2 regions of the Thermoanaerobacterium calidifontis genome follow, and region 2 is predicted to be linked to the other one. Evidence: riboswitches for the same ligand, from Rfam matches in the RefSeq annotation. Region 2 holds a riboswitch; the other holds the start of a gene.
The links. Region 2 has a riboswitch for FMN ahead of ACZ42G_RS11185 (ECF transporter S component). Riboswitches for the same ligand answer to the same signal wherever they lie in the genome.

Region 1: linked by a shared signal. The riboswitch ahead of ribD (bifunctional diaminohydroxyphosphoribosylaminopyrimidine deaminase/5-amino-6-(5-phosphoribosylamino)uracil reductase RibD) and the one ahead of ACZ42G_RS11185 (ECF transporter S component) in region 2 are both predicted to bind FMN.

What each region holds. Positions count from the first base shown of each region.
Region 1 covers NZ_AP042436.1:20,505-33,369, reverse strand. Annotated here, with positions in the region: gene ytvI (sporulation integral membrane protein YtvI) at 1-291, shown strand, start outside; gene ribH (6,7-dimethyl-8-ribityllumazine synthase) at 336-806, opposite strand; gene ACZ42G_RS00155 (bifunctional 3,4-dihydroxy-2-butanone-4-phosphate synthase/GTP cyclohydrolase II) at 830-2,020, opposite strand; gene ACZ42G_RS00150 (riboflavin synthase) at 2,035-2,655, opposite strand; gene ribD (bifunctional diaminohydroxyphosphoribosylaminopyrimidine deaminase/5-amino-6-(5-phosphoribosylamino)uracil reductase RibD) at 2,664-3,746, opposite strand; FMN riboswitch at 3,809-3,922, opposite strand; gene ilvB (biosynthetic-type acetolactate synthase large subunit) at 3,967-5,622, opposite strand; gene ilvD (dihydroxy-acid dehydratase) at 5,657-7,321, opposite strand; gene leuB (3-isopropylmalate dehydrogenase) at 7,326-8,393, opposite strand; gene leuD (3-isopropylmalate dehydratase small subunit) at 8,394-8,879, opposite strand; gene leuC (3-isopropylmalate dehydratase large subunit) at 8,880-10,136, opposite strand; gene ACZ42G_RS00115 (2-isopropylmalate synthase) at 10,127-11,320, opposite strand; gene ilvC (ketol-acid reductoisomerase) at 11,336-12,331, opposite strand; gene ilvN (acetolactate synthase small subunit) at 12,332-12,835, opposite strand.
Region 2 covers NZ_AP042436.1:2,129,484-2,148,199, forward strand. Annotated here, with positions in the region: gene ACZ42G_RS11155 (ABC transporter ATP-binding protein) at 1-112, shown strand, start outside; gene ACZ42G_RS11160 (D-2-hydroxyacid dehydrogenase) at 125-1,102, opposite strand; gene tsaD (tRNA (adenosine(37)-N6)-threonylcarbamoyltransferase complex transferase subunit TsaD) at 1,231-2,244, opposite strand; gene rimI (ribosomal protein S18-alanine N-acetyltransferase) at 2,256-2,702, opposite strand; gene tsaB (tRNA (adenosine(37)-N6)-threonylcarbamoyltransferase complex dimerization subunit type 1 TsaB) at 2,719-3,399, opposite strand; gene tsaE (tRNA (adenosine(37)-N6)-threonylcarbamoyltransferase complex ATPase subunit type 1 TsaE) at 3,399-3,857, opposite strand; gene ACZ42G_RS11185 (ECF transporter S component) at 3,980-4,564, opposite strand; FMN riboswitch at 4,626-4,752, opposite strand; gene arcC (carbamate kinase) at 4,817-5,761, opposite strand; gene argF (ornithine carbamoyltransferase) at 5,864-6,805, opposite strand; gene ACZ42G_RS11200 (amidohydrolase) at 6,832-7,989, opposite strand; gene ACZ42G_RS11205 (TVP38/TMEM64 family protein) at 8,082-8,759, opposite strand; gene prpE (bis(5'-nucleosyl)-tetraphosphatase PrpE) at 8,771-9,508, opposite strand; gene ACZ42G_RS11215 (Tex family protein) at 9,543-11,681, opposite strand; one part of gene prfB (peptide chain release factor 2) at 11,737-12,765, opposite strand; one part of gene prfB (peptide chain release factor 2) at 12,767-12,835, opposite strand; gene secA (preprotein translocase subunit SecA) at 12,859-15,543, opposite strand; gene ACZ42G_RS11230 (bacteriohemerythrin) at 15,684-16,088, opposite strand; gene ACZ42G_RS11235 (3H domain-containing protein) at 16,143-16,655, opposite strand; gene ACZ42G_RS11240 (DUF5317 domain-containing protein) at 16,690-17,253, opposite strand; gene ACZ42G_RS11245 (HD-GYP domain-containing protein) at 17,243-18,517, opposite strand.

The DNA.
Region 1 (12,865 bases), 570 kb from region 2:
GTTTTAGGATCAGGCTCTGTATTAGTCCCATGGGCATTGTACAACATATTCACCAAAAACTACCTTATTGGAATCTACTTGCTTATCATATATGCCATCGTCACAGTCGTAAGGCAGATGATAGAGCCAAAGATAGTCGGCCAAAGCATAGGCCTTCATCCTCTTGTAACGCTTTTATCCATGTTTATCGGTGCAAGGCTTTTTGGTGGTCTTGGGCTTATAATGGGGCCAGTTTTCGTAGTCGTCTTTAAAACATTCCAAAAATCCGGCATAATACCATCATGGAAGTAAAATACCCATCTTAAAAGCGTAATGCTCTTAAGATGGGTATTTTTTTATAAGCTTTCTATTTCCTTTATCAAATTGGCCATCTCAATTGCCGTAACAGCCGCTTCAAACCCTTTATTGCCTGACTTTGTTCCAGCCCTCATGATTGCCTGTTCAACTGTATCCGTCGTAAGGACTCCAAATATTACAGGCACATCATAATCTACCGATATTTTTGCTACTCCTTTTGATACTTCATTTGCAACATAATCAAAATGCGGTGTATCGCCTCTTATTACAGCACCCAGCGCGATAATTGCATCGTATTTTTTTGATGTGGCCATCTTCTTTGATATAAGGGGTATTTCAAATGCGCCTGGCGTCCAAGCAATGTCAATGCTTTCATCATCTACACCATGTCTTCTTAAAGCATCCAAAGCACCATCCAAAAGTTTATTTGTTATAAATTCATTAAATCTGCTTACAACAATGCCTACTTTTAAGCCATTTCCAATGAGTTTTCCTTCATACTTTTTCAATACAATCTCTCCTTTGCTTATTTTTAAAATGAAGTAAATATGTGGTCAAATTTTTCTTTTTTTGTTTTAAGATATCTTTCATTGTGTCTATTGATTGAAACCTCTATAGGAACTCTTTCTACAATTTCAAGGCCATAACCTGAAATACCAACCAGTTTTTTGGGATTATTTGTCATTATCCTGAGTTTTTTAAGCCCAAGGTCCTTCAAAATCTGAGCTCCAATCCCATACTCTCTCATATCATCCGGAAAACCTAATCTGATGTTGGCATCTACCGTGTCAAGTCCCTCATCCTGCAAATGATATGCTTTAATCTTGTTTAAAAGTCCTATTCCTCTGCCTTCTTGTCTTAGATACAATAGTACACCTCCTTCTTTTCCAATCTTCTCCATCGATGTATGAAGCTGATCGCCACAATCACATCTTAATGAACCCATAATGTCGCCTGTCAAACATTCTGAATGAACCCTGACTAATGTAGGACTATCAGATAAATAACCTTTCACCAACGCAACGTGTTCTTTACCTGTTAAGATTTCTTCATAACCTATTATCGTAAAATCTCCATACTTTGTGGGCAAATATGCTTCTGCCACTCTTTTCACCAGTTTTTCATTTTTTCTTCTATATTCTATGAGATCAGCGATAGATATTATTTTTAAATTAAATTTTTTTGAAAATTCAATTAGCTCTGGAAGCCTAGCCATTTTCCCATCATCTTTTATTATTTCGCAGATTACACCAGCACTTTTAAGACCTGCAAGCCTTGCTAAATCACACGCTGCTTCCGTATGTCCCGCTCTTACTAATACTCCTCCTTCTTTCGCTTCCAATGGAAATACATGTCCTGGCTTTGTAAAGTCATCCGGCATCGATTCATCATCTATAAGCATTTTTATAGTAAGTGCTCTTTCATAAGCAGAAATTCCAGTTTTACAGTTTTTATGATCTACAGATACTGTAAAAGCAGTTTCTTTTTTATCGGTATTATCAAACACCATCTTGCCAATGTTTAATTTTTTAAGCCTCTCCCCCATCATAGGAACACATACCAATCCACGGCCGTACTTTATCATAAAGTTCACATGGTCACTTGTCACTTTTTCCGCAGCCATAACTAAATCCCCTTCATTCTCTCTATCTTCATCATCGACTACAATGACCATTTTTCCATTTTTTATATCTTCTATTGCGCTTTCAATAGTATCAAACATTTATGAACATCTCCTTATAAATAATTTTCTATTAAAAATTCATCAACGTTTTTCTTCGCTAAAAGCCTTTCTGCATACTTTGAAAGTATGTCAACTTCAATATTTACGGTATCTCCGATTCTTTTTATATTTAAAGTTGTATTGTTCTCTGTATGGGGTATAATTGACACTGTAAAGTATGAAGCTGATGATTCTACCACTGTCAAACTTATTCCATCCACAGCAATACTTCCTTTATCAGCCACATATTTTGAATATCTTTCATCAATTTTAATTTTAAATGTCGTCGTACTGTTTATTTTGTTTTTATCAATTATTGTACCAACAGTATCTACATGTCCCGTCACAATGTGTCCATTTAGCCTACCTGATATGCTTAATGCCCTTTCTAAATTGACAATGCTTCCTATCTTTAAACTTCCTAAATTGCTTGTTTTAAGTGTTTCATACATTATATCTGATGTAAATAAATCTTTACCTATATTTGTAACCGTTAAGCATACTCCATTTACAGCTATGCTATCTCCAATTCTTACACCATCTAAGACTTTTTTGCACTCTACTGCTATTTTGGTAATATTTCCTCTTTGAATCATTTTGACCTTTCCAACTTCTTCTATAATTCCTGTAAACATCTTAACACCTACTTTTTTATATAACCTTCTATAAGTATGTCATCGTCAAATTTTTTTATATCTATCTTTTCAATCATTATTGCATCTTTAATCAAAGCAATGCCATCACCTTCCACAGGCGTTAATGAATTGCTTCCACCTATTATTTTTGGAGCAATATAAAACATAACTTTGTCTACTATTCCTTCTTTTAAAGCAGAATAGTTGAGAGTTCCTCCACCTTCTATGAGAATACTATCTATCCCTCTTTCCCCTAACGTATAGATCAATTTCTTTAGATGGACTTTATTATCTTTTTTTTCGATTGTAACAACATCAACACCCAAATCATTCAAAGCTTTCACCTTATCATGTGGCATCATATCTGTTGTAGCTATTAATGTCTTAGCAGATTTATCAATGATGACATTTGCATCTAATGGAATCCTGCCGTGACTATCCACAATAACTCTTAAAGGGTTTTTATATCCTTGCAATCTAACAGTAAGATGTGGATTATCTTTTATAACTGTATTAATACCTACCATTATTGCCATAACGCTGCCTCTAACTTTATGGACATGCTCCCTTGATTTTTCATTTGTTATCCACTTAGAATCGCCTGTAAAAGTCGATATCTTTCCATCAATTGTTATGGCGGATTTTAATATTACATAAGGTTCTCTACTTATGATGTACTTTATAAATACTTCATTCAATTTCTCTGCTTCATCTTTTAACAATCCAGTATAAACATTTAAACCAGCTTCTTCAAGCTTTTTAATTCCTTTTCCTGCTACAAGTTCATTTGGATCCTCCATAGCGATAAAAACATTTTTTATGCCTGATTTTATGACAGCATCGACACAAGGTGGTGTTTTTCCATGATGGCAACACGGTTCCAATGTCACATAAAGCGTGGCTCCATTTACATCTTCTTTAGCATTTTTTAATGCATTTATTTCCGCATGTGGTCCTCCATAGTATTCATGATAGCCTTCACCTATAATTTTGCCATTTTTAACAATTACAGCTCCTACTAAAGGATTTGGGTTTGTGTGTCCTACACCAAGTTTAGCAAGCTTTAATGCCCTTTTCATGTATTTCTCCATAAATCACCTCAAAAAATTAGCCCTGAAGCATGTAATACTTCAGGGCATAATGACAATTGCCATTTCACCTTCTTTCATCCAGACTATACTGTCGGCTCTGGAATCTAACCAGATCTGCCATAAGGCTCGCGGGCTTTACCGCCGGTATGGAATTTCACCAATCCCTGAAGGTTTAATCTTATTTAGTTTCTATAATTATAACATTAATTTTATAAAAATGCTAGTCTATCATCTCTTCAATGGTTCCTCCAGCAGGAATAAATGGCAGAACCATCTCATCTTTGTCTATGATACACTCTAAAACATAAGGCTTGTTGTTTGACAATGCTTCACTAAAAGCATCTGTAAATTCTTCTTTCGTGTAAATTCTTCTTCCGGTTACCCCAAAAGCTTCGGCGACTTTTGAAAAATTGAGATTCGGGTTTAAATCTGTCTGAGAAAATCTTTTGTCGTAAAGGAGATTTTGCCATTGTCTAACCATGCCAAGTGTCTGATTGTTGAGGATTATCGTTATAACAGGTATGTTGTACACCGACATCGTTTCAAGGGCATGAATATTCATCCTTATGCTGCCGTCACCTGCAATATTCACCACTCTTTTGTCATCTCTCCCTACTTGTGCACCTATTGATGCAGGAAGTCCAAAGCCCATGGTACCTAATCCACCGGATGTGACAAATGTCCTTGGCTCTTTGAATTTATAGTATTGAGCCGCCCACATCTGGTTTTGCCCTACTTCTGTCGCTACTACAAGATTGTCTCCTCCAAGCTCTTGAACCCTTTCTACTATCCACTGTGGCTTCAATTTCCCATCATCTTTATATTTAAAGGACGTTTTGTCTTTTATCGATATAAGTTCATTAATCCATTCCCTATTGTCTTTTTCTTTTATCATTCCATTTAAAAGAGACAAGACTTCTTTGATATCTCCTACTAATGGCACATCAACATCGATATTTTTGCCGATTTCCGCAGGATCGATATCGATGTGAATGACTTTTGCATTTGGCGCCAGACCACCTGCTTTACCGGCGACTCTGTCGCTAAACCTTGACCCTACTGCAATCACCAAATCTGATTTATAAACGGCCGTATTGGCATATCTGCTTCCATGCATTCCAATAAGCCCTAATGACAACTCATCATCTTCTGGAAAGCATCCAAGGCCCATAAGCGAAGTAGCTACAGGTATCATGTGCTTTTTAGCAAAATCGTACAAATTCTTCGATGCTTCGCTCCATATTACTCCACCACCGGCAAAAATAACTGGTCTTTTGCTTGATGAGATTAACTGGGCTGCCTTTACTAAATCTGCTTCTAACACTTGATGCTTCTTTACTTCAACATAAAAATCCTTTCGCTTGACGAAGTTTATATCTGCAGTCTGAATGTCCTTTGGTATGTCTACAAGAACAGGGCCTGGTCTTCCATCTTTCGCTATAAAAAAGGCTTCTCTCAAAGTGTCCGCTAATTTATCAGGTGATTTCACAATAAAATTGTGCTTTGTCACAGGCATCGTGATTCCTGCAATATCCACTTCTTGAAAAGAGTCCTTTCCTATAAGGCTTGTAGCAACTTGCCCTGTTATAGCAACTATTGGCACAGAGTCCATGTAGGCATTGGCTATTCCTGTGACTAAATTGGTAGCACCAGGTCCTGATGTAGCAAAGCACACGCCAACTTTTCCAGTCACTCTTGCGTATCCATCTGCCATGTGGGCAGCCATCTGTTCATGCGTTGCAAGGATATGCCGCAAGTCAGAATCGTACAAAGCATCGTAAAGAGGTATGACGGCACCGCCAGGAATGCCAAAAACGACTTCTACTCCTTGCTCTTTTAATACTTCTATGACAACCTGCGAACCTTTTATGATCACGATATGCGCCTCCTTTCATGGAATTTAAGCTTTGTCAATCATTTTTTAAAACCGCACCAGTATTTGCAGATGTGACTAATCTGGCGTACCTTGCCATGTAACCTGTCTTAATGTGAGGCTCCGGCCTTCTAAAGTTTTTTCTTCTTTCTTCCATTTCTTCATCGTCTATCTTTAAGTTAAGCTTTCTTCCCGGTATGTCTATTTCAATGATATCCCCATCTTTTATCAAAGCGATTTCTCCACCTTCCATCGCTTCAGGCGACACATGACCTATGCAAGCTCCTCTTGTGGCGCCAGAAAATCTTCCATCTGTAATAAGCGCTACATCCTTATCAAGTCCCATGCCTGCCAGTGCTGATGTAGGGCTTAACATCTCCCTCATGCCAGGACCGCCTTTTGGCCCTTCATACCTTATTACAACGACATCGCCTTTTTGTATCTTGCCATCATAAATGGCTTTTATGGCTTCATCTTCTGAATCAAAGACTCTTGCAGGACCAGAATGGCGAAGCATCTCTTTAGCTACTGCAGACGCCTTTACTACAGAACCGTCTTTCGCAATATTTCCGTACAAAATCGCCAAGCCACCTGTATTGCTGTAGGGATCTTCTACTGAGTGTATTACATCATGATTTTTTATCCGCGCATCTTTGAAATTTTCACCGATCGTATCGCATGTGACTGTAATGCAATCTGTATTTAAGACTCCTAATTTTGACAGTTCTTTCAATACTGCCTGTATGCCACCTGCATGGTAGAGATCTTCTATATGATACTTTCCTGCAGGGCTTAATTTGCACAGGTTTGGAACCTTCTCATTGATTTCATTTATCTTTTCGAGAGGTATATGGACTCCAGCTTCGTGTGCAATAGCCTTTAAATGGAGAACTGTATTTGTAGAGCCTCCCAAAGCCATGTCTAAGCAAAAGGCATTTATAAAAGCATCTTCTGTCAAAATATCCCTTGCCTTAATATCCTTTTCTACAAGCTCCACTATCTTCATTCCTGCTTTTTTAGCAAGCCTTATCCTTTCTGAGTAAACAGCAGGTATCGTGCCGTTACCAGGAAGTCCTATGCCAAGCCCTTCTGTAAGGCAATTCATCGTATTTGCGGTAAACATTCCTGAACATGAACCACACGTAGGACAAGCAGACATCTCCATCGCCTTTAACTCGTCCTCACTTATCTTGCCTGCCTTCAATGCGCCTACCGCCTCAAACATGGAGCTTAAATCGCATGCTTCTCCTTCGTAACTTCCAGCCAGCATCGGGCCTCCGCTTATTACGATAGCTGGTATGTTTAGCCTTGCGGCCGCCATAAGCATACCTGGAACTATCTTGTCGCAGTTTGGTATAAGCACAAGTCCGTCAAGGCCATGGGCCATAGCCATCGTCTCAACGCTGTCGGCTATCAATTCCCTTGAAGCAAGAGAATACTTCATCCCTTTGTGATTCATGGCTATTCCATCACAGACACCTATTGTGGAAAATTCTAAAGGAGTGCCGCCAGCAAGCCTTACACCAGCTTTTACTGCTTCTGCAATCTTGTCAAGATTTATGTGTCCAGGAATTATGTCGTTTTTTGAATTAGCTATGCCTATTAAAGGCCTATTTATCTCATCATCTGTAAGCCCTAAAGCGTACAAAAGTGACCTGTGGGGCGCTTTTTCCACTCCTTTTTTTACGCTATCGCTTATCATAAAATCACCTCTTTAAATACTTTACAACCATGTCGCCCATCTCTTCGGTGTTTAAAATAGTGCCTTTTCCTAAATCAGGAGTCCTGTAGCCATCCTCCAATAGGTCGTTTACCGCCTTTCTTATGTCATTTGCGGCATCAACCATGTCAAAGGAATACTCCAGCATCATTGCGACAGATAGTATTGTAGCTAAAGGATTAGCTTTCTTCGTGCCAGCAATATCAGGAGCCGAACCGTGTACAGGTTCGTAAAGCCCAACTTTGTCACCTCTCAAGCTGGCTGATGGCAACATTCCTATTGATCCAGTAAGCTGTGATGCTTCATCAGACAATATGTCTCCAAACATATTTGATGTAAGTATCACGTCAAACTGTGATGGATCTTTTATAAGCTGCATAGAGCAATTGTCAACATACTGATGGTTTAATTCTACATCTGGGTATTCTTTACTCACTTCATTGACGACTTTTCTCCATAATCTTGATGAATCCAAAATATTGGCCTTATCAACCGATGTGACTTTTTTCTTGCGGTTTCTCGCCGCTTTAAACGCTATATGGGCAATCCTCTCTATTTCCATGGTGGTATACGATTCTGTATCATATGCCTTATACCCGTAATCAATCTTTTCCGTTCCTCTATCGCCAAAATATATGCCACCTGTCAATTCCCTTACAACAAGTACATCTAACCCATCCTTTAAAATTTCGTCTTTCAAAGGAGATGCACTTCTTAAAGAATTAAAGAGAGTGGCAGGCCTTAAATTGGCATACACGCCAAGGCTTTTTCTCAACGATAAAAGACCTGCCTCAGGCCTCTTATCGCCATCCAGATCATCCCACTTAGGCCCACCAACAGCCCCTAACAAAACTGCATCGCTTTTAAGGCACGCTTCTTCTGTTTCCTTAGGGTACGGCGTTCCAAACTCATCAATGGCACAGCCGCCAAACAGATACTTCTTTACTTCAAATTGGATGTTGTATTTTTCTGAAACAGCATCTAATACTTTAAGTGCTTCCTCCATTACTTCTTTTCCTATTCCATCCCCTGGTAATACAGCTATCTTGTACATCTATACCACCTTTTCCTTCACGTAGTTTACAAGGCCGCCACATTCGATTATCTTCTTTATAAACTCAGGAAATGGCTGCGATTTAAACTCGATGCCTTTTGTTATGTCTTTTATGACACCTGTCTCAAAATCGACTGAAACAATATCATCGTCTTCTATCGAAGATGCCGCATCAGGACATTCCAATATAGGCAATCCTATATTTATGGCATTTCTGTAAAATATTCTGGCAAACGACTTTGCGATGACACACGATATGCCAGACTCCTTTATGGCTATAGGAGCATGTTCTCTTGATGAACCGCAGCCAAAATTGTCTCCTGCAACCATTATATCTCCCGATTTGACTCTATCTTTAAAGCTCTTATCTAAATCTTCCATGCAATGGGCAGCAAGTTCTTTTGGATCAGATGTATTTAAAAACCTTGCAGGTATTATTACATCCGTATCCACATTATCGCCGTACTTTATTGCCTTTCCTTCCAATTAAGCCACCTCCTCAGGACTTGCTATATAGCCTTTTATGGCTGATGCCGCTGCTACAGCAGGACTTGCCAAGTACACTTCGCTTTCTGTGTGACCCATCCTGCCAACAAAGTTTCTGTTTGTAGTGGATATTGCCCTTTCACCTTTTGCAAGTATCCCCATGTGACCGCCTAAACAAGGGCCGCATGTAGGCGTAGATACAGCAGCACCTGCCTTTATGAATTCTTCTATATAGCCTCTTCTTACACATTCCAAGTATATGTCTTGTGTAGCTGGGAATATTATCAACCTTACATCTGGATGAACCTTCTTGCCTTTTAAAATTTCATACGTCACTTCCATATCTTGTAGACGGCCATTTGTACAAGAACCTATTACAACTTGATCTATCTTTACATTTCCAACATCATCTATGGACTTTGTGTTTTCAGGCAAGTGAGGAAATGCCACTTGCGGCTTTATCGTTGATAAGTCTATATCGTATGTCTTTACGTATTCTGCATCATCATCAGCTTTAAACACTTTGTAATTTCTCTTTGCTCTCCCCAAAACATATGCTTCGGTAATTTCGTCGTAATCGAAAATACCATTTTTAGCCCCTGCTTCTATAGCCATATTTGCAATTGTAAACCTGTCATCAATCGACAAAGACGAGATGTCGCCAGTAAATTCCATCGACTTATAAAGTGCGCCATCTACACCTATCATGCCGATGATGTACAGTATGACGTCTTTTCCGCTTACCCATTTATTAAGCTTTCCTTTAAGATTAAACTTTATGGCTTCGGGAACCTTAAACCAAGCCTTGCCTGTAGCCATGGCACAGGCCATATCAGTGCTTCCTATTCCTGTAGAGAAACACGTTATTGCACCGTACGTGCATGTATGAGAATCTGCACCTATTACCACATCTCCTGGCAATACTAAGCCTTTTTCCGGCAAAAGGGCATGTTCTATCCCCATTTGCCCTACTTCAAAGAAGTTTACGATGCCGTATTCTCTGGCAAATTTCCTTACGATATTTACTTGTTCTGCAGACTTTATGTCTTTGTTTGGGACAAAATGGTCAGGCACTAATGCAATTTTCTCTTTGTCGAATACTTCCTTTACACCTATCTTTAAAAACTCTTTTATGGCAACAGGCGATGTGACATCATTGCCTAACACCATGTCAACGTCTATCTCTATAAGATCTCCAGGTTTAACTTCATATCCGGCTTTATTAGCTAAAATTTTTTGTGTAAGTGTTAACCCCAAAGCTCTCCCTCCTTAAAACTCTTACTGTTTAAAATTACATCTTCTACGATTTCTCTTATATCTTCATCATCTACAACTTTTTTATTGTCAGCTACGTCTTTAAATCTCTTAAAAGCGATATTTATCTCATCTCGCGAAAGATTGAATCCCATGTTTTTTAACTTCAATTCAAAGGCATTTCTGCCGGATAATTTGCCCATAGATATATGATCAGTCGTTATGCCTATATCTTCTGGCTTCATTATCTCGTAGGTAGCTTTATTGTTTATGACACCGTGTTGATGGATTCCAGCAGTATGCCTAAAAGCGTTAAATCCAACAATGGCTTTGTTTGGTTGAAGTTCTATCCCTGCCATCTCACTTACCAGCTTGCATGTGCTGTAAATTTCCTTTGTGTTTATGCCATGGATTACATTAAAATAATCCTTTCTTGTATTTATGGCCATGATGACTTCTTCTAAAGCAGCATTTCCAGCTCTTTCCCCTATTCCACATACAGTAACTTCCACTTGATCCGCACCGCTTTCAACTGCTGAAAGTGAGTTTACCACAGCCATGCCAAGGTCGTTGTGGCAGTGGACGCTTATCGTCACATTTTCTCTGTCGTGAATGTTATCTTTTACGTACTCTACCAATCTGCCAAATTCTTTTGGAACGGCATATCCTACCGTATCAGGTATATTTATTATCTTAGCTCCAGCATCAATGACTTCGTTAAACACTTTGACCAAGAAATCCCAATCAGTCCTTGATGCATCTTCAGCAGAAAATTGAATTTCATCAAATTTACCTAAAGCATATTTCACACTGTCAACTGCCATTTTTAAAGCTTCATCTCTGGATATTTTTAACTTGTATTTTAAATGAATATCAGATGTGGCAATAAAAAGATGTATCCTGGACTTTTTCGCATTTTTTAATGCTTCATATGTTCTATCTATATCGCTTTTCACACATCTTGACAATCCTGCGACAGTGACGCCATCTAAATTCTCCCCTACATACTTTACAGCTTCAAAATCACCGTTTGATGCAGCAGGAAAGCCGGCTTCTATTACGTCAACTCCAAGTGAAACAAGCTTATTTGCTATCTTATATTTAGTTTCCTTGTCGAAATTGACGCCTGGCGTCTGCTCACCATCTCTCAATGTCGTATCAAAAACAATGACTTTTCTATCCCCCATAAACAAGCCCCCTCTTTACTTCTTTTTAAGCCATGACATCATTCCACGGAGCTCTTTTCCTACCTTCTCAAGCTTTTGATTTGCTTCTCTCTCTCTTATGGCATTAAACTGCGGTCTTCCTACAGCATTTTCCAAAAGCCATTTCTTTGCAAATTCTCCTGTCTGGATTTCCTTCAAAACTTGTTTCATTTCATTTCTCGTATCTTCCGTTATTATCCTTTTGCCTGTCATATAATCACCGTACTCTGCTGTATCAGAGATGGAATACCTCATGTTGGCAAAGCCGCCTTCATATATCAAATCCACTATAAGCTTCATCTCGTGTATACACTCAAAATATGCTATTTCAGGCTGATAACCGGCTTCTACCAAAGTTTCAAAACCTGCTTTCATAAGCTCTGTAACACCGCCGCACAAAACTGCTTGTTCACCAAAAAGATCCGTCTCTGTCTCCTCTTTAAAAGTAGTCTCTAAGACACCTGCTCTTGTGCCTCCAATTCCCTTTGCATAAGCCAATGCTGTCTCAAAAGCTTTTCCAGTGTAATTTTGATGAACCGCAACCAAATCAGGAACGCCTTTTCCTTCTGTAAAAACCCTTCTTACCAAATGTCCAGGCCCTTTTGGCGCTACCATGAATACATCAACGTACTCTGGCGGCACAATCTGATGGAAGTGTATATTGAAACCATGGGCAAAAACCAAAGCATTTCCAGGTTTTAAGTGCTTTTCTATGCTTTCTTTGTAAACTTTTGATTGCTTTTCATCAGGTATTAAAATCATTATTATGTCTGCTGATTCACATGCATCATCTACGTTTAACACCGTAAGTCCATCCTGCTTTGCTCTTTCAGCAGATTTACTTCCCTCATATAGACCTACCACAACATCTAAACCAGAATCTTTTAAATTAAGAGCATGTGCATGTCCCTGACTGCCGTACCCAATTATCGCAATTTTCTTTCCTTTCAAAAGGTTTAAATCTGCATCTTCATCATAATACATTCTTGCCATTTACAATTCCTCCTCATATTCTTTTAAAATTCTATTTCCTCTTTCTAAAGTTATAAGACCTGTTCTTGTAAGTTCTCTGACTTGAAACTGTTTGATGAGTTTTATAAATGCCTCTACTTTTTCAGTGTCTCCAGTCATTTCAATGATGATAGAATCCAGTGAAATATCAATGACTTTGCCTCTAAAAGTATCTACGATATGCATGATGTCATCTCTCGTGCTGGAATTGATCTCGACTTTCACCAGTACAAGCTCCCTTGATACATTAGGGAATTTACCTACATCTTGTACTTTAATGACATCATACAGTTTGCTAAGCTGTCTTATTATTTGTGTTATCACATAATCGTCACCATCGACTGTTAAGGTAATGCGAGATTGATCGTTTTGTTCTGTGGTGCCTACAGCCAAGCTTTCAATGTTGTAGCCTCTTCTTGAGAAAAGACCTACAACTCGCGACAATACACCAGAATGATTGTTTACCAAGACAGATATTGTGTGTATGATAATATCACCCCTTTCACATATTAAAAA
Region 2 (18,716 bases):
CAATCCCGATATATACAAAACTGGAGAAATCGTCGACACACAGTCAAAATACAATATGTTAAAAGAAAAATTAGAAAAACTGTATGAAGAATGGGAAATTTTAAGCGGGTAAATTATACCCGCTTTAATATTGCTTCTTCAAATCGATGACGTTTATGTAATCACCATCGCCCATATATGCTTTAAGGTTGTGTTTCAATATCTGTACTGCCCTTTCCATGTATCGAGGCGATATGCCTGCCGTATGCGGTGTGATCACCACATTTTCCATGTCCCACAGAGGACTATCTTTTGAAAGCGGTTCATTTCCAAATACATCCAATGCAGCGCCTCTTATGTTTTTTTGCCTCAACGCATCAATTAAGGATACCTCATCGACAACACTTCCTCTGCCGATGTTTATAAATACGCTGTCGCTTTTCATGCTTTTAAAAAACTCAGCATCTAAAAGATGGTATGTGTCATCAGTCAAAGGCAGCGCACATATTACGTAATCAGCATTTGAAACTGCATATATCATATTTTCATCTGTGTACATCTCATCTATAAAGGGACTTGACTTGCCTGATTTTCTCACTCCAACGGTTTTCATTCCAAATTCCCGTGCAATCCTTGCTATTTCTTCTCCAATGCTTCCGACGCCAAGTATGCAAACCGTCTTTCCGTACAATTCAGAAACCCTTACAGATTTGTCCCATTCTCTATTGATTTGCTTTCTTATGAAGTAATTTAATCCTCTTTCAAATAAAAGCATATACCCTAAAACTTGTTCAGATATCTGATACTTGTGAACACCTTTTGAATTGGTCAAGATTATATTCCTCTGCTTAAGTATATCAAACGGCATCGCATCAGCACCAGCACTCAATAGGTGAATCCATTTTAAGTTTTTGGCATCGTCTATCAATTCCTTTTTAGCATCTCCATCAAAGCAAACCAGCACTTCCACATCTTCAATATATTTGGAAATGTCTTCTACGTCGTCTTTGCTTATTACATTAAAATTTGTCGCAATGCTTTGTATCTCCTCAATATACTTTTTGCCTACCTTTGACAGAAAAAGCATGTTATTCATAATAGAAAGCCCCTTTCTTTTTTCCATTTGATTACATAATATCCAAACTATTAAAGTTAATCACAGTATCCACAAAGTTATCCACAGACACATAACAGCATCATGTCAGATTTAAAGACAATTTTCCACAATATGCACAGATTTTTCGCCAACAATCAAAAAAGTTTTAAATACGGAACAGCATTTAAGTCTAATCCTGAAACTCTTCCGCGAATAAAGTCAAAATACCCTGCACTTGCTATCATAGCGCCATTGTCTGTGCAGTACACTTGTTTTGGAAAATGAATCACAAACCCTTCTTCATCTGCCAGTTTTTTTAATCTTTCTCGAAGAAGGCTGTTAGAAGCCACACCGCCTGCTATGGATATTTTTTTTATGTTTTTAAACTTAGCAGCCTCAATAAGCTTTGATGACAAAACATCGACTACATTCATCTGAAAGCTGGCAGCATAGTCTGCCACATTTATCTCAATGCCATTTTGCCTTTCTTTGTGCAATTGATTTATGACTGCTGTCTTCAATCCACTAAAGCTAAAATCAAAATTATCCTTTTCCATAAAAGACTTTGGAAAGTTATACCGATATGGATCACCGCTTTTTGAGATCTCATCTATTTTAGGACCACCAGGATAGCCAAGACCTAATGCTCTTGCCACCTTGTCAAATGCTTCTCCTGCAGCATCATCCATCGTTCTGCCGAGAACCTCATACTGTCCATAGTCTTTTACAAATACGATGTGACTGTGTCCACCTGACGCTATAAGGCAAATAAACGGCGGTTCAAAATCGCTGTCAAGGTAATTTGCAGATATATGCCCTTCAATGTGGTTTACGCCAACAAATGGCACGCCTTTCCCGTATGCCAAAGCCTTTCCGTACGAAAGCCCTACCAGCAATGCACCTACAAGTCCCGGACCGTATGTAACAGCAACAACATCAACGTCATCAAGCGTCACATCTGCCTTCAAAAGAGCCTCTTTCACCACATTTCCAATGGCTTCAATGTGGTTTCTTGATGCTATCTCAGGGACAACACCGCCAAATTCCTTGTGTATATTTATCTGCGAATATATGACATTAGACATCACGATTTTACCGTCTCTTACGACACTTGCCGATGTCTCATCGCAGGATGTTTCAATCCCTAATACTATCGTGTTTTCCCTCATACAATCTCTCCTTACATATCGTATTTCCACATTATAACTGCATCTTCATTGTTGTCCTGATAATACCCTCTTCTCTTGCCAACAGGTCTAAATCCGTATTTTTTATAAAGCGATTGTGCTACAAGGTTAGATTCTCTCACTTCCAGCGTCATAGACGTTATGCCTTTATTTTTGGCAAGTTCAATAAGCCCTTCAACGATGGCAGAACCTACACCTTTCCCTCGAAAATCCGGATGAACGGCAATGTTTGTTATATGTCCTTCATCAACAACCACCCAAAAACCACCGTATCCAGCCACCTTGCCATCTACCTCAGCAACAATGTAGTGTGCACAACTATTTTTCGTAACTTCCATCACAAATGATTCAAAAGACCATGGCACAGAAAAGCTTAAATACTCAATTTCCATGACTTTGTCTATATCGCTTTTTACCATAGGGCGAATCTTTATATCCATAAAACCCTCCAAAACATCACTTAGAATTTTCCAACGGTGCAGGCTTTCTAATATAATACGGTTTAAAGTCAAGATATGTGCATATCTCGCCCTTTGATATTTTTTTAAGTGCCATCATTCCAACCGATGACGCTCTTGATATGTTGTTAATCGGCGATGCAAAAAAGGCATCTGGCAACGCACTTTTTAATGTGTCTTTATAAGCAATAGTACCATCTCCGACGAATAAAACTTCTTCACCGTATCCCTTTACTATGTCCATAACTACGCCTAATTCTTCCAGTGACACATCTTTAAGTCTATTTAACTCACTTCCACCTTTATAAAAAGCCGTATAGACGTTTCCTCTTAACGCATCAATAATAGGGCAGATGATGCCTTTAAATTCTCCTACGTTATAGGCAAGGGCATCTAATGATGATACGCCAACAATTGGCACATCAAAAGATTGAGCTAATCCCTTCGCAGTAGCGGCACCTATCCTTAAACCTGTAAAAGATCCTGGTCCTTCACATACAGCTATATGGGTTATTTCCTCCTTTTTTACCTCCGCCATTTTTAAAAGTTCATCCATCATTGGCATCAATATAACAGAATGCCTCAGATGATTTATAGAAAATTCACCTATTAAGCCACTTTCATCCACTAAAGCGACAGTAGCCGTCTTTGACGATGAATCTATTGCAAGTACCTTCATCACTTCATCTCCTTAATCACTTCATCGTATTTTGCACCATGTGATTCTATCTCTATTATCCTCTCATCGAAAGAATCACCCATGAAAATATGCACAAATATATTTTCCTTCGGGATAAGAGGCATTATCTTTTCAGGCCACTCAATGACACAAACACCGTCACCGTAAAAATATTCCTCATAGCCTATATCGTACAATTCCATGTAGTCGTCAATTCTGTACACGTCAAAATGGTAAAGAGGAATTTCTCCCATATGCTCATTTACAATCATGAATGTAGGGCTTGTGACATAGTCCCATATACCCATACCTTTAGCAATGCCTTTTGTCAAAACTGTCTTGCCTACACCTAAATCTCCAGATATAAGCACGATACTTCCTCTTTTTAGCAAACTGCCTAACTTAACTCCTATCTTTTCCGTTTCATCAGAGCTTTTTGTCCTAAAATGTATTTTCATTGAGAACACCACCGTGAAATTTATACAAATATTATATACCAAGTATACCATAAAACAAACGCCTAATGGATGAATAAAAAAGCGCAAAAAAATAACGGAACACTGTCCGTTATTTTAAGTGACTACATCTTCAACATTGGAGATAATTTCTTGTAAATGAGGAACGTGATTAGAGATATTACTAAGCCTTTCAAGATGTTGAAAGGAAAAATACCGTACGCTATCAATGTCTTCAAATCAACTATATGGCTATTTACCGCCTTTCCCATTCCAACGATGGCGCTTAACGGCCAACCCATTATCTTCTGATATAATGGCAAAAATACATAGTAGTTTAATACTGATCCCGCAATAGCCATGACAATAGTTCCTAAAATCATTGCAAATAACGCTGACTTTTTAGATTTGTTTCTCATGTAGATTACGCCAACAGTAAATACGTAAATAGAGCCTACAACGAAATTGGCCACTTCTCCTATACCTGCAGATTGACTAACTGGAAGATGTATCACATTCTTTACAATCTCCACAAAGATGCCGTATACAGGCCCTAATGCAAATGCTGCTAAAAGAGGCGGTATATCGCTAAAATCAAATTTTAAAAAACTTGGAAATAGTGGCAATTGAAATTCTAAGTACATCAGTACAAATGCTATTGCGGAAAGCAGCCCTACAGTTACAATCACTTTTGTCTTGCTGTGTTCCATAAATGACACCTCCAAATTTAAAAATCCCGAAGAAACATCTTCAGGATGAAAGCAAACAAAAATAAATCTTCTTCCATCCAGACTGTACTGTCGGCCTTGGAATCTCACCAAGTCCACCGCATCTGCGGGTCGCGGGCTTGCTTACGCTTACCGCCGGTCGGGAATTTCACCCTGCCCTGAAGATATTCTCCACTGGTTTATTCAATTCTAAATATTATAATGTCACAAATATATCAATTTGTCAAGTATTTTTTAATCGTCAACCACAACAGTGCCTGTATTTCCTGATAAAGCATCATGTGCCTTTTCTAAAGACGTTATTATGGCTCGCCTTCCTTTTCTTGACCTGGCAAACCTTATTGCAGCCTTGACTTTCGGCATCATTGAGCCTTCTGCAAAATGGCCTTCGTTTAAATACATCTCTATATCATGGCTTGAAATCACATCCAGAGGCTTTTCATCAGGCTTTTTGTAGTTGATGTACACTTTTTCTACAGCGGTCAATATCAATAAAATATCTGCATCCAAATCTTCTGCCAATTTCTCAGATGCCAAATCTTTATCTATCACAGCAGCCACACCTTTTAAGCTGCCATTTTCCCTTACTACAGGTATTCCTCCGCCACCCGCCGTTATTACAACGACACCGTTTCTCTCCAAAAGCTTTATTGTGTTTAATTCAACTATCTCTTTAGGCTCTGGTGATGCTACGACTCTCCTATATCCTCTTCCACTGTCCTCTACCATCTGATATCCTTTTTCCTTTTCCAATAGCTCCGCATCTTCCTTAGAGTAAAATGGCCCTATTGGCTTTGTAGGATGTGAAAATGCAGCATCATCTTTATCTACAACAACCTGTGTAACGATTGTTGCAACATCCTTTTGTATATTCTTCTCTTTAAAAACCTCGCCTAAACATTGCTGAATCATATAGCCTATCATTCCCTGGCTTTCCGCGCCGCACACATCAAAGGGCATGGCTGGTATTATGTTAGACGCTGTCTCGTTCTGTATTACGATGTTTCCTACCTGTGGCCCATTTCCATGTGTCACAATGACAGAATACCCTTCTTTTATGATGTCTGCAATGTACATAGCCGTCTTTCTAACTGTATTCAATTGTGATTCGGCTGTAGGCACCATATCCTTGTCTTGCAGTGCATTTCCCCCAAGCGCAATTACTACTTTTCCTTTCATCGTATCCTCCTACTTACGCAAATAATGACATTCTACATTATATCATTTTATTCGCGATTTGAATAGTATGTGAAAAAGCCAAGGCAAATTGCCTTGACTTTTTTAGAGAATCGTCGCTATCATGACAGCCTTAATGGTATGCTTTCTGTTTTCAGCCTCGTCCCATACCCTCGACTGCTTTCCTTCAATCACTTCGTACGTTACTTCCTGTCCTTTTACAGCAGGCAAGCAGTGCAAAAATATCGTGTCAGGCCTATTTGTCTTTTTCATAAGCTCGTCGTTCACTTGGAATGGCCTTAACAGCATTTCTCTCTCTTTTTGCTTTGATTCTTCTCCCATAGATGCCCATACATCTGTGTAAATTGCATGTGCGCCTTCTAAGCCTTCACCAGGCACATCTGTCAGAGTAAATGTCCCTCCATTTTCGGCAGCCATTTCTCTAATCTCATTTATGTAGTCCTCTTGAGGCCAAAGCTCTCTTGGCGAATTAATAACGTATTCCATGCCCATCTTGGCACAGCCGATAGCCAGCGTATTTGCCATGTTGTTTCTTCCATCGCCGACAAACACCAATTTTGTGCCTTTTAAGTGTCCAAATTCCTCTTCTATCGTCATTAAATCAGCCAAAACCTGTGTAGGATGGTATTCGTCTGTAAGCCCATTGTATACAGGGACGCCTGAATACTTTACAAGAGCTTCAACAGTGCTTTGATTGTATCCTCTAAATTCGATGGCATCAAACATCCTGCCGAGAACTCTCGCAGTGTCTTCTATGGATTCTTTTGCCCCAAGCTGAATATCATCTGTCGACAAGAAGACAGGGTGTCCTCCTTCTTCGCCAAATGCTGTCTCAAATGCACACCTGGTCCTTGTTGAGCGCTTTTCAAATATCAATGCGATTGTCTTTCCTAAAAACCTTTGATGGACTATTCCTGCCTTTCTTTCTGCTTTAACCTGCTTTGAAATGTCCAGAAGATACCTTATCTCCTGCGGTGTATAGTCTTTTAAAGATAATAAACTCCTGCCTTTTAAATTAAATCCCATTTACTTTACTCCTTTCAAAACTATATTTATCTTTTAAATACCAATTGTCCATTTATGAATACAAACTTTGTCTTAGTCTTTATCTCAATTGGATTTCCGTCAAATACGGCTATATCAGCATCTTTTCCCTTTTCTATGCTGCCAACTCTATCGTCTATTCCGACGATCTTAGCTGGATTTATCGTAATAGCCTTTAATGCCTCCATCTCATCCATACCTTCTCTTACTGCAAGACCTGCACAAATCGGCAAGTAATTAAGCGGAATGACAGGATGGTCTGTCATAATGGCTACATCCAACCCTGCTTTTGATAAAATCCCCGGCGTCTTAAAAGTAAGGTTTGCAAGCTCCACCTTTGATCTTTCAGATAATGACGGACCAACGATGACTTTTGCCTTTTCCATGACAAGGTAATCAGCTATAAGATGGCCTTCAGTGCAATGGTCAATGGTTATGTCCACGTTAAATTCCTTTGCTATCCTTAAAGCAGTGAATATGTCATCAGCCCTATGGGCATGTGCCTTTAAAGGTATCTCTCTTTTTAATACTTTAACCAAAATCTCAAGCCCCAGATCTCTTGACGGCTTTTTCTCATCATCAGAAGGATCTTTCTCCATGTCCTCCATGTACTCTTGGGCCTTTATAAGCTCCTGTCTAAGCAGTGCAGCAATGCCCATTCTAGTCATAGGCATCTTGTGCTGTTCATTGTAGACAGATTTCGGGTTTTCTCCAAAGGCCACTTTAACCGCCACAGGTTCTTTTACTATCATATCGTCGATGCGTCTGCCATAAGTCTTGATGGCTACAAATTGTCCACCTATGACATTAGCACTGCCAGGACCTGTAACAGCCGTAGTAACGCCTGCCTCGTATGCTTCTTGAAAATACTTATCCATAGGGTTTATGCCATCAATAGCCCGCAACTGTGGTGTGATAGGATCTGTCTCCTCATTTCCATCTGCCCCTTCAAACCCTACGGCATTTTCCCACATGCCCAAGTGGCAATGAGCATCTATCATGCCTGGCATCACTGTAAGCCCAGATACATCTATGACTTCCGCATCAAGCGGTGCTATTATTTCCTCACCTACATCTAATATCTTTCCATCTCCTATAAGTACATCAGCCTTTTCATAGTTTTTCCCTGCCATAGTCAATACTTTGCCGCCTTTTAAAAGATACACCGTAAAACCCCCCGTCTTTAGAATTTTTCAAATGAAAAGAACCTAAAAGATATTATACTACACTGATAAAAATTGTAAACAGAGTAGCAAGTTTAATTTATCTTCTTGATTATCTTGTCTTTATTTAAAAATCCTATGACAAATAGAATAACCGCTATCACTGAAACAACGGCAGAAACCATGTAATTTTTATGTTCAATGTTTGAACCAATATATGAAGAAATAACTATTCCCGGAAGTCGAGCTAAAGCCGTTATGAAAAAATAGTTTACAAATTTGACTGGTGTTAATCCTGCCACATAAGACAAAGCATCTTTTGGAAGCCCTGGCATCAAAAATACAATAAAAAGCCCCATCTCGCCTTTTTTGTTGTTTATGATGTAGTCAAACTTTTTTAGCTTATCCTCTGAAATCATTCCCCTCACAAACTCATAACCCAAAAACCTTGCTATGGCAAAGCACAAGAGGGAGCCAATGGTTATGCCGATCAAAGAATAGAGAGAACCTAAAACAGCACCATAAAGGTATCCACCAGCTACCTGCACCACTTCACCAGGTATTATAAATATTACAACCTGCAGCACCTGTATAAGTATAAACACCAGCACGCCTTTTGCACCAAAGCCTAAAATCCACTTTTCAAACTTTGCAGGGTCTTTTAAAAGGTACGTAAGGTAGTCGCCATACCGAAACAGTACCCAAAAAAACAAAAATACAAAAGCCCCTATTAACAAGCTATTTACGAAAAGCTTATTTTTATTTCTCCTCATCTATTTTCCTCCTAAAGATTTCTAAACCTGCTTTCATCGTAAGGCATCGAAGATTTTACGCTGTATACCTTCATTTCAGGATACCTTAAAGCAGAAAGCTTCCCTCCAAATACACACCCTGTATCTATATTAACCGTATTATTTAAAAACCTCGGCTCTTTCACAGGCGTATGGCCGTACACGACAATCGGTTTGCCTTTATAGTCCTTTGCCCAGTCAAGCCTTACTGGCGTGCCATCTAGATTTTTTTCACCTGTTATATCTCCATATAAGACAAATTGCCTTACGTATTTCCCGTAAAAGCCTATGTATTTTTCTTTAATTCCCGCATGTGCCACAACAAGCTTGCCATCATCTAAAACAAGGTACATTGGAGCCATTTCGTAAAGCTCTTTAAAATGTGAAATGACTATTCTTTTTTGCTTCTCGCTTAAGTCATTTAACTCGGCTACTGTTGTCTCTAATCCATGTATGATTTTCACATTGTGACCTATAAGATAGCGGTAAAGCTTGTTGCAATGGTTGCCAGGCGTGTAAAGAGCTTTTTTAGCCTTAACATTTCTATACACAAGTTCAATGACACCTACAGAATTAGGCCCTCTATCTGTAATATCGCCTAAAAACACAAGTTTTCTATCATCTTTATGGAAGTATACACCGTCTTTTAATGTGTAGCCCAATAAATCTATTAATTCTGTAAGCTCTTTATAGCAGCCGTGAACATCTCCGATAACGTCATAAGCTGTCAATATAAAACCTCCATTTGTTCATATCATACATATATTATTTCATTGAAAGTGATATTCTATTTCTTTCTACATCGACGTCAATTACTCTTACCTTAACTACATCACCTACAGATACCACATCCAAAGGATGACTTACGTACTTTTGAGACATCTCTGATATGTGGACGAGTCCATCAGTATGAACACCTATATCTACAAAGCACCCAAAGTCAACGACGTTTCTTACAGTCCCCATCAATTCCATCCCAACTTTAAGCTCCTCTATCGTCATCACATCAGATCTCAAGATTGGCTTTGGAAGGTCTTCTCTGGGATCTCTGCCAGGCTTTTTTAATTCATTTACAATGTCATTAAGCGTAGGAATTCCTATGTCGTATTCTTGTGATAACTTCAAAAGTCCATACTCCTCAAGTTTGTAAGCAAAATCCCTCAAGCTTTTAATATCTAACTTATCCTTAACATATCCAAACTTCAAAAGAAGCTTTTCCAATACCTCATAACGCTCTGGATGTACACCTGTAGAGTCGAATATGTCGTCACCATTTAATATCCTTAAAAAGCCTGCACATTGCGTAAAAGTCCCTTCACCTAACCTTTTGACTTTTTTCAGCTCGTTTCTATTTCTAAACTTGCCAACCGTATTTCGATACTCAACTATGTTTTTCGCTATGGTCCCATTTATACCTGCTACGTACTTTAAAAGCGATACAGATGCAGTGTTTAAGTCGACTCCTACGCTATTTACGCAGTCTTCAACGACACCATTTAAAGCTTCGCCCAGCATCTTCTGGTTTACATCGTGTTGGTACTGCCCTACTCCAATAGACTTAGGATCGATCTTTACAAGCTCAGCAAGGGGGTCTTGAAGCCTTCGCGCCATCGATATGGCCCCTCTTAAGCTTACGTTTACGTCAGGAAATTCCTCTGTCCCTATCTCTGACGCCGAGTACACCGATGCACCAGCTTCATTTACTATGACGTACTTCAAATCTCTGTCCATCTCTTTGATTAGATCTGCTATAAAAATTTCGCTTTCTCTCGATGCAGTTCCATTTCCTAATGAAATAAGACCAACATTGTACTTCTCTATCAAGTCTTTCAAAACCGCCTTTGCTCCATCTACATCGTTTTGAGGCAGCGTAGGGTAGACAGTGGCAGTATCTAAAAGTTTTCCTGTTTCATCTACAACGGCAATCTTGCACCCTGTCCTGTACGCTGGGTCAAACCCCATCACAACATATCCTTTGACAGGTGGCTCTAAAAGGAGGCTCTTTAAGTTCATCTTAAACACTTTTATAGCTTTATCTTCAGCAATCTCAGTAAGCTTATTTCTTATTTCCCTCTCTATAGATGGTTTGATAAGCCTTTTGTATGAATCAACTATTGCACTTACATGATACTCTTTAAAAATCGATTGATTATTTACACTTTCTGCGATTAATCTATTCACTATCTTTTCATCATCTACGTCTATCTTGACAGAAATATACCCTTCTCTCTCAGCTCTGTTAATAGCTAGAATCCTGTGAGGAGGTATCTTTTTAATTGACTCTCTGTAGCTGTAGTACATCTCATAAGGAGATTTTTCATCTTTAAGCTTTTCTGTAACAATACTGCCATTTTCCCAAATGGTATCCCTTATGTACTTTCTCGTATCTGCATCATCAGATATGTCCTCTGCCACTATGTCCATCGCGCCTTGATAAGCTTCTTCTAAAGTTGCCACTTTGTCATTTAAAAACTTCAAAGCGTAGTCATCTGGATTTCCTTCTTTGACATTGCCTTCAGATATCAACTTAGACAGATCTTCAAGCCCTTTTTCTTTCGCCACAGTTGCCCTTGTCCTTCTTTTTGGTCTAAAAGGCCTGTAGATATCATCTATTTCCTGCAGTGTCTTGCTGTTTTCTATTTTTTCTCTTATCTCATCCGTAAGCTTACCCTGTTCATCAATCAAACGAATCGTATCGGCTTTTTTCTCCTCTAAATTCCTTAGGTACAAAAGCCTATCGTAAAAATTTCTTAAAACTTCATCTGACAGGCTTCCTGTCGCTTCTTTCCTGTACCTTGCGATAAATGGTATAGTATTCCCGTCGTCAATGAGTTTGATGGTATTCAGTACCTGAAAATCTTTCAATCCAAATTCCTGCTTAAGTGCTAATGCAATCTTATCCATAAAACCTTCCCTTCATTTTTAAAATTTAAAATAAGGGATATCCTCCGATATCCCTTTATGACACCTTCTGCTTTAAATATGCGTTGATAAAGTCGTCTATCTCCCCATCCATAACAGCATTTACATTGCCAACCTCAAAATTCGTCCTATGGTCTTTAACCAGCGTGTAAGGTTGAAATACGTAGGACCTTATCTGATTTCCCCAACCTGCTTCTTTGTGCTCGCCTTTTAAGTCTTCTATTTTTTCCTTCTGCTCTTTTATCATCATATCCATCAATTTTGCCTTAAGCATCTTCATCGCAGTTTCTCTGTTTTGCATCTGCGATCTTTCTGTCTGACACTGCACGATAATGCCCGTTGGTATATGAGTTATCCTGATAGCCGATTCTGTCTTATTGACGTGCTGACCACCTGCACCAGATGACCTGTAGGTATCTATCTTCAAATCCTCAGGCCTTATATCCACCTTAATATCATCGTCTATCTCCGGCAAAACTTCAACAAGCGCAAATGAAGTATGCCTCCTTCCGGCAGCATCAAACGGGGAAATCCTGACTAACCTGTGAACACCTGCTTCGCTTTTAAGATATCCATACGCGAAAGGACCTTTTACCATAATCGTCACGCTTTTTACACCGGCATCATCACCAGGCAAGTAGTCTACCGTCTCCACATCGTAATTTTTCGATGACGCCCACCTCATATACATCCGCAAAAGCATCTCAGTCCAATCCTGCGCTTCTGTACCACCTGCACCTGCGTGTATAGAAAGGATGGCATTGTTTTTATCGTAAGGCCCGCTTAGCAGCGTCTTTATCTTCATGTCGTTTACCTTTTTGGAAAGAGCTTTGTACTCCTCGTGGACTTCCTGTGAAAGGGATTCATCCCCTTCCTCCAAACCCAATTCGATAAGGGTATGAAGATCTTCCCACTGCTTTTCCAAAGCCTCGTATTCTGAAATAATCTCTTTTAAATCTTTCTGCTTTTTTGAAAGCTCTTGAGATTTCTCTAAATCACTCCAAAAATCAGGCTCCGACATCTTTTTGTCAATCTCTGCTACTTCTCTTTTCAATCCTTCGATGTCAAAGAGAAGCCCCCATTTCTTTTATAGTATCTATCATGTTCAAAACTTCTGTCTTATAATCTGCTAACACTCAATCATCTCCTTCTAAAATTTTTAAAGATTTGCTCCACAGCATTTCTTGTACTTCTTACCACTGCCGCATGGGCATGGATCATTTCTTCCAACTTTCTTTTTCTTGACTACAGGCTTCTTCGGTTCATCGCCACTTTGATTTGTAGCGATAGGCTTAGCCACCTGCTCTCTATGTGGCATATTGTCATTTCTTATCTCTATGTGGTACAGGAACTTCACCGTATCTTCCTGTATAGAATTCACAAGATCCTCAAACATCTCATATCCTATTTTCTTGTACTCTATGACAGGATCTACTTGTCCGTAAGCTCTCAATCCTATGCCTTGGCGAAGCTGATCCATCTCGTCGATGTGATCCATCCACCTCGTATCCACAACTTTTAAGAGGACTATCCTTTCTATCTCTCTCATCTGTGGACCTATTTGCTGCTCTTTTTTCTCATACTGCCTTACAGCTTCTTCATATATTATATCTGCAAGCATCTCCTTATCGAGCCTACCAAAATCAACATCTATTACTACGCTGTCTTTTTCCAAAAATAAATCGTAAAGATGATTCAATAATCCCTCTATGTCCCACTCTTCAGGATATTTGCTACCTGCAGTGTAGATTTCCACATTCCTTCTTATGATGTCTTTTACCATGTCAAGGATGTACTGCCTTAAGTCTTCTCCTTCTAATACCTTTCTTCTCTCTTTGTATATTATTTCCCTTTGTTTATTCATTACATCATCGTACTCAAGGACATTTTTCCTGACATCGAAGTTTATGCCTTCAACTTTCTTCTGTGCTTGTTCTATCTGTTTTGTCAATATCTTATGCTCGATAGGCTGATCGTCTTCTATGCCTAAAGTATTCATCATGTTTTTTATTCTCTCAGAGCCAAAAAGCCTCATAAGGTCATCCTCGAGAGAAATGTAGAAACGGGACTCTCCAGGATCGCCTTGACGTCCAGAACGCCCTCTCAACTGATTGTCTATTCTTCTGGACTCGTGCCTTTCTGTGCCGATTATATACAATCCACCCAGTTTAACAACTTCTTCATGCTCTTTTTCCGTTTCCTTCTTTATCTCATTTAAAAGCTCCTGGTATCTCTCTCTGGCCTTTACAAGTTCTTCGCTGTGCAATGGTCCGTATCCAGATGCTTCATTTATGACATCTGGAGAATATCCTTCTTCAATCATCTTTTTCTTCGCCAAAAATTCGGGATTGCCGCCTAAAATGATATCAGTACCACGCCCAGCCATGTTTGTAGCTATCGTAACAGCGCCTTTTCGTCCTGCTTGCGCTATAATCTCTGCTTCCTTTTCATGGTACTTAGCATTTAAAACTTGATGCTTTATGCCCAGTTTCTTAAGCATATTGCTTAATTTCTCTGATTTTTCAATGGTAATAGTACCCACAAGTACAGGCTGTCCCTTTTTATGATGTTCCACTATATCTTCAACGACAGCCTTAAATTTTGCTTCTTCCGTCTTGTATATGACATCAGGATGATCTATCCTTATCATCTCTTTATTGGTAGGTATTACCACAACATCAAGACCATATATAGCTCTGAATTCCTGTTCTTCGGTAAGAGCAGTACCAGTCATACCTGCTAATTTATCGTACATCCTGAAATAATTCTGAAAAGTGATTGTGGCAAGAGTCTTGCTTTCTCTCTCGACTTTTACGCCTTCTTTGGCCTCTATTGCCTGATGCAGACCTTCGCTGTACCTCCTGCCAAACATAAGCCTTCCAGTAAACTCATCTACTATTATGACTTCTCCGTCCTTTACAACGTAATCCTTATCCCTTTTCATTATGGCATGTGCTTTTAAAGCCTGATTTATATTGTGGGAAATCTCTATATTTTCAAGATCAGCCAGATTATCCAAATTAAAAAACTTCTCAGCTTTTTCCACACCTTTTTCAGTCAAGCTTACTACTCTGGCCTTTTCATCTATTGTATAATCTTCTTCATTTTTCAAAGTTCTTACAAAAGCATCGGCTCTTTTATATAGATCCGTAGACTTTTCGCCAACGCCAGAAATGATAAGCGGTGTTCTGGCTTCATCTATCAATATGCTGTCGACCTCATCCACGATTGCATAATTTAGATGCCTTTGCACCATTTCCTCTTTATATATCACCATGTTGTCTCTCAAGTAGTCAAAGCCAAACTCATTGTTTGTACCGTAAGTTATATCAGCAGCGTAAGCTTTCTTTCTCTCCTCTGAGTCCATATCGTGAAGTATGACGCCAACGCTTAAACCCAGAAATTCATATATTTTACCCATCCAGTCACGATCCCTCTTAGCAAGGTAGTCGTTAACTGTGACGATGTGAACTCCCTTTCCTTCCAAGGCATTTAAATAGGCTGGCAGTGTCGCAACAAGCGTCTTTCCTTCACCAGTCTTCATCTCAGCTATTCTGCCTTGATGTAGTACAATACCACCTATTATCTGCACTCTGAAATGTTTCATCTTAAGCGTACGCCATGCAGCCTCTCTAACGACTGCAAAAGCTTCCGGCAATATATCGTCAAGGGTTTCTCCATTTTTAAGCCTATCCTTAAATTCCTGAGTCTTGCCTCTTAGCTCATCATCTGAAAGCTTTGACATCTCTTCCTCGTATGACAAAACCTCATCTGCTATAGGTTCTATTCTCTTTACTTCTCTCTCACTGTAACTGCCAAATATCTTTTCCAAAACTCCTAACATTAACTCACCTTCTCAAGGTTATTATCATTCAAGTATATATTATATCATTATATCGTGACCATATCAAGGAAATGAGGTATTGTCCTTAAATATAAAAAGATCCATGTTATTCTAATTGTCTAACATGGATCTTTAATTTCTCAATTTAGCGGATGTGCCTTTATGTATTCACCGTATTTTTTGTCTACTTTGCTTATATGGTTTATAAGCCAATCGACTAACTTGCGGTTTAAAGTGGTTATTATTGATACGCTGACACCATTCTTTTTAACGTCGTTTTCTATTTCTTGTATGTCACTTACAAATTTCTCGTGAAGCTTTTTATGCTGAGGCAATTCCGGGTATTTGTATTTTTCTAAAAGTCTTTCTTCATCGCCAAAATGTTTCACTGTGTATTCTCTTAAAAATTCCAGTATCTCATAGACTTTGTCTTGGCCTTGTTGCTTCATACACGCGTCAAAAACATCGTTAACCCTATTGAAAAGTTCTTTGTGTTCCTCATCTATCATGTCTATGCCGACAGACAATGACTGCTGCCACTTTATCACTTCAAATCCCCCTCTCGAAAATTCTTGTTACATAATAATTATAATATATATTTATTCGACAAAAAATCCTTTTTCTTTAAGTTTTTTTTCGATTCTATCTAAAACTTCTTTTGAATCAGCTTCTACAGTATGCAGATGAACGCCTTCTGTCAATGATGACAAAAGGGTTGCTTTAGCATTTTTCACGCTTTCCATAAATCTTTCAACATCATACCGAGATGAAATCATCAATAGTCCTCTTATTTCGCCATAAAGTGGATGTTCGACAATCACGTCTAAGACTTTTCCTCCGTTATCCACAATAGTATTCAGTTCTTCCTCAGTTCTATCAAAATAATGTTTGCTTGCAATTACTTTTGTATATTTGCCTTTATCGCTTGAGCTTAATATGTAGCCTTGCGGAGTAGACAATATCTTTATGCCCTCTGCTCTTAATATGGCTATGTCTTGCACAATTACCTGCCTCGTAACACCCAAAACATCCGCCAATCTATTGCCTTTTACAGGTTCTTTCTCTGCTTTTAAAATCTCTAATATCTTATCTCTTCTATCTGCCGAATTCATCCATCTACACCTCTTAAAGTCACAAAATGCACATTTATATTTTAACTCTCTTAGAGGCATTTATCATGGCATTTGAAACCATCAGAAAAATTCCTGTAGCTATAAATAAGTCACCTACGCTGAAAGTCTTTGGAAGAGGATATGGCTTTGGCAGGTAAAGAACATCACACAAAAATTTTAGCTTCGTAGATGAAGTCATGGCTTGATGAGTCGGAATGATGTTTTTTGTAAGCTCAGGCACTAAATAGCCGATACCTGCCGCTTTAAGAGAATTAATCGATACAGGCATCCTTCCACCATTTGCAAAAATGACTATGAAATTTAAAATGATGCCTACGGCTATTATTCTCATATATTTGTTATGTCGATTGTACCACAGTCCTATAAAAAGCATCAAATAATCCAAAAAATGTATGTACGCTCTATACGTCATTATGATTGGGTATTTATCCGTTAAATTAAGCACTCCAAACTCAAGTCCAAAGCCAAGTATAAAAAAAATAGGCATTTTTATATCTATGTCGGCAATGCCGCTTATTTTCCCTCTCCTTAATAGAAAACCGTATATAAATGAAGCGCCAAGAGAATCAAAAATCATGTTTGAAATCCTCCTTGTTCTTTTCGTATGCCTTTTTAAATAGCTTTATTACTCTCGGGCTAAACTGCGTACCTTCATTATCAACTATTATCTTGTACGCTTCTTCTCTCGTGTAGGCGTTTCTGTAAGGCCTATCTGATACAAGCGCATCAAACACATCTGCAATGGCCAGTATCTCTGCCTCCAGTGGTATCTGCCTCCCGCTTATCCCATCAGGATAGCCATTTCCATTGTACCATTCATGGTGATACCTAACCCAATACCTTACGTTTTTTAAAAAAGGCACATCTTTCAATATCTCATAACCGCTTACAGGATGCTGTTTGATATGGTCGTATTCTTCTTTTGATAGTTTTCCAGGTTTGTTTAAAATATTTTCAACAATGCCTATCTTGCCTACGTCATGCAAAAGCGCAGCTATACGCACCATTTCAGTGTGTGCCTCGCTGAATCCAGCTTCTCTGCAAAGATAAACGGCTAATTTCTCAACGCTTTTAGAATGTCCCAAAGTATACCTATCTTTAGCCTCTAATGCTTTTGTAAGGGCATTTATGGTGTCATAGTAAGACTGTTTAAGCTCCATGTATAGTTTAAACATATATCTAACCATCAACAGTGGTACAAAAAAGATTACCAAAGAAATATATCCATAAGCAACAAATGTAAATGCCATTAAAATACCTATAAATGCTAAAAATAAGAAATTTGTTACCATCCAACTAAAATCTTTGAGCCACGTCTTTATAAAAGATTTACTTAATAGTAACGAAACTAATACAGTTACCAATATATTATTTAAAAAATAATATACTATTGCAGCAACAATAGCTTGCAAAATATAATTTGGATATACCAAAGTGCCTGTTTTACCACCTAAATATTTATATATCAGACCACCTAACCCAACGCTAATAGCTATTTGAGAAATATTAAATAAAGTCTTATAATATGGTTTATTAAAAACACATTCAATACTGTTATCCCTTTTTTTTACAATTTCTAAAAGATATCCTAATGTCCCTATTATGGCTGCTTCATATGGACCAAATATTAGTAACGCCATTAAATCAATAGCGTATCCAACCGAAACAGTTACCTGCTTATTAATATATATAGGCAATGATTCTGTTATTGCAGCAATTAGTCCAAAAACAATAATTTCTCCAATGTAATTGTAGTTTATGTTTAATATAGAATATATTATAAATGTTATACCTATTGTTGTTATTAATGTAATATACACTTTTGTTTTATTATTAAGCATTATATCCTCCCCAAAATTCAAAAATTACCACCCAAACCTTAATTCCATTGTAAGTTTGCTCCTCCAGCAAGTGCTAATGCCAATAAAGCAAGAAGTACTTTTATGATTGTTGCTTTTTTCATCCTGAAACCCTCCTTTACCAAAGATGCTCTCAAGCTTCTCAAGCTTCAGGCGAAACGCTACGCTTAATAAAGGTTTG